One region of the Aureimonas mangrovi genome, then DNA from elsewhere that is predicted to be linked to it. Evidence: predicted binding sites of a transcription regulator. Region 1 holds the regulator's gene; the other holds the start of a gene.

Region 1 (4,714 bases):
TCGAGACGCATGTGCAGACCCCCGCTTCGGTCGCGCCGGACAATTCGCCGGTCAAGATGCGCGGCCGGAAGGTCAACGTCTTCTACGGCGCCAAGCAGGCCCTCTTCGATGTCGATCTCGACGTCGCCGAGCGCCGCGTCACGGCCCTCATCGGGCCGTCCGGCTGCGGCAAGTCGACCTTCCTGCGCTGTCTCAACCGGATGAACGACACGGTGGAATCGGCGCGCGTCGAGGGCGACATCACCCTTGATGGCGAGGACATCTACGCGCCGGATCTCGACGTCGTGGAACTGCGCGCCCGCGTCGGCATGGTGTTCCAGAAGCCGAACCCGTTCCCGAAGTCGATCTTCGACAACGTGGCCTACGGTCCGCGTATCCACGGCCTCGCCGCCAACAAGAGCGAGCTGGAGGAGATCGTCGTCACGAGCCTCAAGCGCGCGGGCCTCTTCGAAGAGGTGAAGGACCGCCTGAATGAGCCGGGCACCGGCCTGTCGGGTGGTCAGCAGCAGCGCCTGTGCATCGCGCGCGCCATCGCGGTTTCGCCCGAGGTCATCCTGATGGACGAGCCTTGTTCGGCGCTCGACCCGATTGCGACGGCCACCGTCGAAGCGCTGATCGACGAGTTGAAGCGCAACTACACGATCGTCATCGTCACCCACTCCATGCAGCAGGCGGCGCGCGTGAGCCAGGCGACGGCCATGTTCCATCTCGGCCGCGTCGTCGAGGTCGGGCCGACGGAGAAGATGTTCCAGAACCCGGACGACAAGCGCACGCGCGACTACATCACCGGCCGCTTCGGCTGACGCAACATGCCCCGGCGGCGGGGCGGGAGAACCTCATGGCCGAACATATCGTCTCGTCCTACGATGCCGAGCTCAAGTCCATCCTCAGCGACATCTCGTCGATGGGCGGGCAGGCCGAGCGCATCGTCGCGCGCGCCGTCGAGTCGCTCACCCGCAGCGACGCGGTCCTTGCCCGCTCCGTCGTGGCCGAGGACAAGGTCCTCGACGCCGCCCAGCGCGACCTCGATGAGCACGCGATCATGACGATCGCCAAGCGCCAGCCGATGGCGCAGGACCTGCGCGAGATCGTGGGCGCCATCCGCATCTCCAACGACCTCGAACGCATCGGTGATCTCGGCAAGAACATCGCCAAGCGCGTGATTTCGATCGCGGAGCACAACCAGCCGGTCAAGCTCGTGCGCGGCATCGAACATCTTTCGGAGCTCGCGCTCGAGCAGCTCAAGGACGTGCTCGATGCCTATGCGGTGCGCGATGAGGCCCGAGCAGAGGCCGTGCGCATGCGCGACGAGGAAATCGACGCGATGTACACGTCGATCTTCCGGGAACTCTTGACCTACATGATGGAGGATCCGCGCAACATCACCGCTTGCACGCATCTTCTCTTTTCGGCCAAGAACATTGAGCGGATCGGCGACCACGCGACCAACATCGCGGAGACGATCTACTACATCAAGACGGGTCAGCAGATGGATCTCGATCGCCCCAAGGACGATCGAACCCACACGATCGGCACCGCGCAGGCGAGCGTCTGAGGCGAGGGCCCCCGGCTCGATGACGCGCCGGGGCTGACCAGGAGGCTGGAGTGATGGCGATGGCACCCCGTGTCGCGGTGGTCGAAGACGAAGAGGCTCTCGGTATCCTCCTGCGTTACAATCTCGAAGCCGAGGGCTACGACGTCGAGGTGATCGCGCGCGGCGACGAGGCTGACATCAGGCTGCGGGAGGCGCAGCCCGATCTTCTGCTTCTCGACTGGATGCTGCCCGGCCTTTCCGGCGTCGAGCTGTGTCGGCGGTTGCGGCAGCGCGAGGAGACGGCGATGCTGCCGATCATCATGCTGACGGCGCGCGGCGAGGAGAGCGAGCGCGTGCGCGGCCTCTCGGTCGGTGCGGACGACTACATCGTCAAGCCGTTCTCGACGCCCGAGCTGATGGCGCGCGTGCGGGCCATGCTGCGCCGGACGAAGCCTGAACGGATCGCAGCGCGCCTTGCGGCGGGCGATATCGAGCTCGACCGCGAGACGCGCCGCGTGCGCCGATCGGGCCGCGAGGTGAAGCTCGGACCGACGGAGTTCAAGCTCCTGGAATTCCTGATGCAGGCCCCCGGCCGCGTTTTCTCGCGCGAGCAGCTCCTGGACGGAGTTTGGGGGCAGGGTGTCTATGTCGACGAGCGCACGGTTGACGTGCATGTCGGTCGCCTTCGCCGCACGCTGAACCGGGGCCAGCGTATCGACCCGATCCGCACCGTGCGCGGTTCGGGCTACGCTTTCGATGAAACCTTCACGGGCCGCGCCTCCTGAGGGGCTGTCGCCGTTCCTGGACGCGGCCGGCGGTCATCGTTCCATCGGGTGCGAGAAATCGAGTACGAAAAAGGGCGCCGATCTTCGGATCGGCGCCCTTTTCATGCCCCTCAACGACGGGGCCCAGCCTTACTCGCCGTCGCCCTTCGGATAGGGCTCGACGGTGCCCTTCAGCTTAATCGTCAGCGGCTTGCCCTTGCGGTCCAGCGTCTTGCCGGCCGCCACGCGCACCCAGCCCTCGCTGACGCAATACTCCTCGACATTGGTTTTCTCCGCCCCGTTGAAGCGGATGCCGACGCCCCGCGCGAGCAGGGCTTCGTCGTGGAACGGGCTGTCGGGGTCGATCGACAGGCGATCGGGCATGGCGGCATCGGCCGGAAGCTTGTCGCTCATCGATCAGCGAACCCGGCGGCGCTCGGACACCGGCTGGAAGGCGATCCGGGCATGATACTGGCAGTAGGGCGAGGCGTCGCCTGAATGGTTGCCGCAGAAGCGGAAATCGGGCGAGAGCGGATCGCCGAGTGGCCATTTGCAGGTGCGCTCGGAGAGTTGCACCAGCGTGAGGTTGCGCGAGATCGGCACGATCTCCGCGCTCTGCTGCTGCTCGGTGACGAGACCGCGCTCTGCGACGAGATCGACCTCTTCCTCCATCTTCAATGCGGTGGCGCCGATGGCGCGCGCCGTCGGCTGGCGCGAAATGCCGGCCTGCGAGGCAACGACGAGGCGCGGGGCGGCCGTCTCGGCCGGGCGTACGGGCTCCGCCGTTGCGGGCTTGGCCTTCACCGTGGCTACGGGCTCGGTGACGGGCGCGGTCTTGATCCGGCTTTCGAGCTTCAGGCGATGGACCTTGCCGATCACCGCATTTCGGGTGACGCCGCCGAGCTCGCCCGCGATCTGGCTGGCGCTGTGACCATCGGCCCAGCGCTTCTTGAGAAGGTCGATACGTTCGTCCGTCCAGCTCATTTTAGTAAGCTCCTCGTTTCGGACAGGGCGGATCATCGGAATCCGTTTACAGTCCACGGGCCGAGGCCCGCCGGATGATCCACCATATCTATGTGACTGCTGATGCTTGCCGCACGAAATCTGGTACGTCCCCAAACTATATATCGGGTGACTCGCTGACAAGAGTCGCGCCGGGGCGCCTCGAATCGATTTGCGGTTATCCCCAGCTTGCCGCACGGACTGCGCTCGCGTGCAGAGCGCCCGGGGCTCAGGCGTCGTTCGTTGACAAGGCGGCCTTTCGACATGGTATAGCACGCGTGTTCAAATGCCCGCCGCAACCGACGCAAAGCCTGCCCACGGCAGGCTTGCTTCGTTTCAGGAAGTCTTCGTCCGCATTTTCTTCAAGCTTAACCCGTGAAGTAGTCTCATGGCCGCCCCCCAAGAAGCCCACTCGCCGCTGTTCGCAACCTACGCTCGCGCGGACCTTCGCTTCGAGCGAGGCGAAGGCGTGTGGCTGATCGCGGACGATGGGCGCCGCTTCATGGATTTTGCCGCCGGCATCGCGGTGAACGCGCTCGGCCATGCGCATCCGCATCTCGTCGAAGCGCTGACCACGCAGGCCACCAAGCTCTGGCACGTCTCGAACCTCTACGAGATTCCGGGCCAGGCGCGTCTGGCCTCGCGGCTGTGCGAGGCGACCTTCGCCGATCGTGTGTTCTTCACCAATTCGGGCGCCGAGGCGCTGGAATGCGCGATCAAGGCCGCGCGGCGCTACCATTTCGTGGGGGGCGAGCCCGAGCGCTATCGCATCGTTACTTTCGAAGGCGCCTTCCACGGCCGCACGTTGGCGACCGTCGCCGCAGGTGGCCAGAAGAAATACCTTGAGGGCTTCGGGCCCAAGGTCGAGGGCTTCGACCAAGTGCCGTTCGGAGACCTCGCCGCCGTGAAGGCGGCGATCGGCCCGCAGACCGCCGCGATCCTGATCGAGCCGATCCAGGGCGAGGGCGGCGTGCGCGTGCCGCCGCCGGGCTTCCTGCAAGCGCTGCGCGACCTGTGCGACGAGAACGGCCTGCTCCTGATCTTCGACGAGGTGCAGTCGGGCCTCGGCCGCACCGGGCACTTCTACGCCTATCAGGGCGCCGGCGTGACGCCCGATCTCCTCGCCTCGGCCAAGGGCCTGGGCGGCGGCTTCCCGATCGGCGCCTGTCTCGCCACCGAGGCTGCTGCCTCCGGCCTGACGGCCGGCACCCACGGCACCACCTTCGGCGGCAATCCGCTGGCGATGGCCGTCGGCAACGCGGTTCTCGACGTGGTGCTGGAAGAGGGTTTCCTGGAGCATGTCCGCGAGATGGGCCTTCTGTTCAAGCAGGGGCTGGAGTCGGTGAAGGATCGCCATCCGGGTGTCGTCGAGGAAATTCGCGGCGAGGGGCTTCTGGTCGGCATCAAGGTGCGC
Region 2 (4,714 bases), 820 kb from region 1:
GAAGGAGGAGGCGTATTCGGTCGCCATCACGACGGCGATGATCAGGATGATGATCGCACCCGCCGTGTCGTAGTCGTAGCGCTGCATGGCGGTGTTGAGGGTGCCGCCGATGCCGCCCGCGCCGACGATGCCGATGACGGCCGATTCGCGGAAATTGATGTCGAGGCGATAGAGCGACAGGCCGATGAGACGGGGCATGACCTGCGGCTGGATGCCGTAATTGATCTGCTGCCACCACGAGGCGCCGGTCGCGCGCACCGCCTCGGCCTGCGCCTCGTCGATGTCCTCGATGTCCTCGGCCAGGAGCTTGGCGATGAAGCCGATCGTGGCGAAGGAGAGCGTCAGGAAGCCCGCCAGCGGCCCGAAGCCGACCATCGCGACGAACAGGATCGCGATCACGATCTCCTGGAAGGCGCGGCTGACGGTGATGATGGCGCGACACAGCCAGTAGACGGGCAGGGGGGCGACGTTGCGCGCCGCGCCGATGCCGATCGGCACCGAGATCGCGATGCCGACAACCGTCGCGCACAGCGTCATTGTCAGGCTCTCGACGAGGCCGAGCTGGATGTCGCGCCAGCGCGAGGTGAAGTCGGGAACGAGGAAGCCTTCCACGAAGCGCGAGCCGCGGTCCATGCCCTCGGCGACGCGCGCCCAGTTGACCTCGATCGAGGCGAGCGCCAGGACCAGATAGAGGAGCGCGCCGCCATAGACGACGATCCGCGTCGTGCGACTCCTGATGAAGAGCGGTGGCCTTCGCCAGTGGCGGGGCGCGGTCGTGGCGTCCGTCATGCGAGGGCTTCCAGCGGGCGTGCTGCGCTCGGCTCGTTCTCGGTCGGCGCGGCCTCGCTGTCCTCGGCCGGGGCCTTGCGCAGTGCCTGCCAGTCCTCTTCGCCGTAGATGCGGGTGAGGACATCGTCGGTCAGCTCGGACGGGCGCCCGTCGAAGACGATTTCGCCGGCGCGCAGGCCGACGATGCGGTCCACGAAGGCCTGCGCCAGCATGACGTCGTGGATGTTGATGATCGCCGGCAGGGCGCGCTCGGCGCAGACCTCGCGGATCAGCCGCATGATCTGGCGCGAGGTCTTGGGGTCGAGCGAGGCGGTCGGCTCGTCGACGAGGAGGAGTTCGGGGCCCTGCGCGAGGGCGCGCGCGATGCCCACGCGCTGGCGCTGGCCGCCCGAAAGCGCGTCGGCCCGCTTGTCGACATGGTCCGAGAGGCCGACGCGATCGAGAAGGGCGAAGGCCATCTCGATATCGGCCTGCGGATAGCGGCGCAGGAAGGAGCGCCAGAAGGGCACGTAGCCGAGCCGGCCCGACAGGACGTTCTCCATCACCGTCAATCGCTCGACGAGGGCGTATTCCTGGAAGATCATGCCGATGCGCCGCCGCGCGCGGCGCAGCGCCCCGCGGCCCATGCCGGTGATCGGCGTGTCGCCGAGGAGGATCTGGCCTGCGCTCGGCTCCACCAGCCGGTTGACGCAGCGGATCAGCGAGGATTTGCCCGCACCCGACGGCCCGATAAGACCGACGACCTCGCCCGAGCCGACCGTCAGCGAGACGTTCTTCAGCGCGCGATCACCCGTGCGATAGCGCTTCTCCAGGCCCTCGATCCGCAGCATGACCCGCCCCTTTTTTCGAATGCAAAAGGGCGGGCGGTCTGTTCAGACCGCCCGCCCCGTGATGGCGAGCCGCTTACTGGCAGTCGTAGGAGACGTTCATCGCGGCGTCGATGTCGCGGATGACGGCCCAGTGCTCCTGGAACGAAATCGGGATGAACTGCTCCTCGCCCTGCGAGCCGAACTCCTCGGCGAGACCCGAGCCTTCCCAGTCGAAGGAGAAGAAGGCGTCCTGGATCTGCTGCTGGAGCTCAGGCGTCAGGTTGTAGACGACGCCGTAGCCGGTGGTGGGGAAGGTGCCCGACTTGTAGACGGAGACGATCTGATCCTGGCTGACGACGCCGCGCTCCATCATGCGGCCCATGACCGAGTTGGCGATGGCGGCGGCGTCGTAATCCTTGTTGGCAACGCCGAGGATCGAGTTGTCATGCGCGCCGGAGAAGGCGGTCTGGAAATCCTCGCCCGCCGTCAGGTCGAACTCGCTGGCCAGCAACGCGGACGGCGCCTTGAAGCCGGAATTGGACGTCTCGGAGGTGAAGGCAACGTTCTTGCCCGCAAGGTCCGCGACCTCGGTGATGCCGGAGTCGGGATGGGTGATGATCTCCATCTCGTAGCCGTAGGAGCCGTCCATCGCCGCCATCATGGCGAAGGGCCGGAAGCCGGCGCAGGCGACCGCGATCGGGTTGCCGCCCGTGTTGACGCCGGCGATGTGCAGGCGTCCGGCGCGCATGGCCTCGAGCTGCGCCGCGTTCGACTGGACGGGGAAGAACTGCACCGGCTTGCCGGTGGCCTCGGACAGATGCTCGATGAAGCCGTCCCACACGTCGGCGTAGATCGCGGGATCCTCGACGGGCGTGTAGGCGAAGATCAGCGTGTCGGGATCGACGAGCTGGCTCTCGTCCGTCGGGATGTCTGCCACCATGTCGCCGTCGGCGTCGGTGAAGCGCGGGTCGAGGCGGAATTCGGCCTGGGCCGTGGAGGCGACGAGCAGCGCGGCGAGCGCCGCGCCGCGGATCAGGACGGAGGAGAGAGCGGTCATGCGGGGACACCCTTCGGAGCTTCGTTTCGAGGAAAGCGACCGGGGGGTTTAGACACGCAATCTATACGCGCACATGACAGGTGTGCGACGGTTCGATGACGGGCGGGACCCGGTGCGCCACCGGGCCCCGCGCGATATCAGGCGGCGCGCTGCGCCTTCTTCTCCAAGCGGCGGCGATGCAGCACGGGCTCGGTGTAGCCGTTCGGCTGCGCGCGGCCCTCGATCACAAGTTCGACAGCGGCCTGGAAGGCGATCGAGCGGTCGTAGTCCGGCGCCATAGGCTCGTAGGTCGGGTCGGATGCGTTCTGCTCGTCCACCACCTTGGCCATGCGCTTCATCGTTTCAATGACCTGATCCTGGCTGACCACGCCGTGGCGCATCCAGTTGGCGATGTGCTGCGAGGAGATGCGGCAGGTGGCGCGGTCCTCCATCAAGCCGACATCGTTGATGTCCGGCACCTTCGAGCAGCCGACGCCCGCATCGATCCAGCGCACCACGTAACCGAGGATGCCCTGCGCGTTGTTGTCGAGTTCGGCCTGAACGTCCTCGGGCGTCCAGTTCGGCCGCACCGCGACGGGGATGGTGAGGATGTCGGCGAGCTTTGTGCGCGTGCCGCCTTCGAGCGCGGCCTGTCTCTCGGCCACGGAGACGCGGTGATAATGCGTCGCGTGCAGCGTCGCGGCCGTCGGCGAGGGCACCCAGGCCGTGTTGGCGCCGGCCTGCGGGTGACCGATCTTCTGCTCCAGCATCGCGGCCATCAGATCGGGCATCGCCCACATGCCCTTGCCGATCTGCGCGTGGCCCTTGAGGCCGCAGGCAAGACCGGTGTCGACGTTGCGGTCCTCGTACGCCTTGATCCAGGTCGACGCCTTCATGTCCCCTTTGCGGATCATCGGGCCGAGTTCCATCGAGGTGTGCATCTCGTCGCCGGTGCGGTCGAGGAAGCCTGTGTTGATGAACACGACGCGGTTCTTCGCCCGGCGGATGCACTCGGCAAGGTTCACCGTGGTGCGGCGCTCCTCGTCCATGATGCCCATCTTCAGCGTATTGGGCGCGATGCCGAGCGCGGCCTCGACGCGGCTGAAGATCTCGTCGGCGAACGCCACCTCGTCGGGCCCGTGCATCTTCGGCTTGACGATGTAGACCGAGCCTGCGCGCGAGTTCTTCTCGCCCTCGGCCTTGTTCAGATCGTGCATGGCGATGAGCGAGGTGAACATCGCATCGAGAAGGCCCTCGGGCGCCTCGGACCCGTCGCGCAGAAGGACGGCGGGGTTGGTCATCAGGTGCCCGACATTGCGCACAAGCATCAGAGAGCGGCCGGGCAGCGTGAGCCTGGAGCCGTCGGGCGCGGTGTATTCACGGTCCGGGTTGAGGCGCCGCGTGACGCGCTCGCCGCCCTTCTCGAACGTATCGGCCAGGTCGCCCTTCATCAGGCCGAGCCAGTTGCGGTAGACGAGGACCTTGTCCTCGGCATCCACCGCCGCGACCGAATCCTCGCAGTCCTGGATGGTCGTCAGCGCCGATTCCAGGATCACGTCGGAGATGCCGGCCTTGTCCGAGATGCCGATCGGCGAGGACGGATCGACGACGATCTCGGCATGCAGGCCGTTGGTGGCCAGCAGAACCGCCGTCGGCGCGGACGCCTCGCCCTTGTATCCGGCGAACTGTCCGGGATCGGACAGCGGAACGTGGCGCCCGCCGGCCACCACATCGAGCCGGCCGTTCTCGACGACGAGGCGTTCGACGTCCGCCCAGGCGGCGCCCGAAAGCGGCGCGGAGGCGTCGAGGAATTCGCGTGCCCAGGCGATAACCTTTTCGCCGCGGGCCGGGTTGTAGCCCTTGCCCTTCTCGGCGCCGCCCTCCTCGGAGATCGCGTCCGTGCCGTAGAGCGCGTCGTAGAGCGAGCCCCAGCGCGCATTGGCCGCGTTCAGCGCATAACGCGCGTTGGTGACGGGCACGACGAGCTGCGGGCCGGCGACGCTGGCGATCTCGGGGTCGACATTCGCGGTCTCGACCGAAAAGGGCGCGCCTTCCGGCACGATATAGCCGATCTCGCGCA

Evidence for each region. Region 1 encodes PhoB, which activates phosphate uptake and scavenging genes when phosphate is short. Its sites were predicted from a motif close to TGTCATNNANCTGTCAT; they were not measured.
Region 2: a site for PhoB is predicted at 2,740-2,756, ahead of phnD (phosphate/phosphite/phosphonate ABC transporter substrate-binding protein). Genes of this name have one in related genera too.

Annotation. Positions count from the first base shown of each region.
Region 1 is NZ_CP059692.1:2,795,206-2,799,919, reverse strand. It holds gene pstB (phosphate ABC transporter ATP-binding protein PstB) at 57-803, shown strand; gene phoU (phosphate signaling complex protein PhoU) at 839-1,555, shown strand; gene phoB (phosphate regulon transcriptional regulator PhoB) at 1,615-2,319, shown strand; gene H1343_RS13500 (DUF3297 family protein) at 2,449-2,712, opposite strand; gene H1343_RS13495 (GcrA family cell cycle regulator) at 2,716-3,282, opposite strand; gene H1343_RS13490 (aspartate aminotransferase family protein) at 3,689-4,714, shown strand, end outside.
Region 2 is NZ_CP059692.1:129,110-133,823, reverse strand. It holds gene phnE (phosphonate ABC transporter, permease protein PhnE) at 1-789, opposite strand, end outside; gene phnC (phosphonate ABC transporter ATP-binding protein) at 786-1,619, opposite strand; gene phnD (phosphate/phosphite/phosphonate ABC transporter substrate-binding protein) at 1,693-2,655, opposite strand; gene H1343_RS00610 (malate synthase G) at 2,793-4,714, opposite strand, start outside.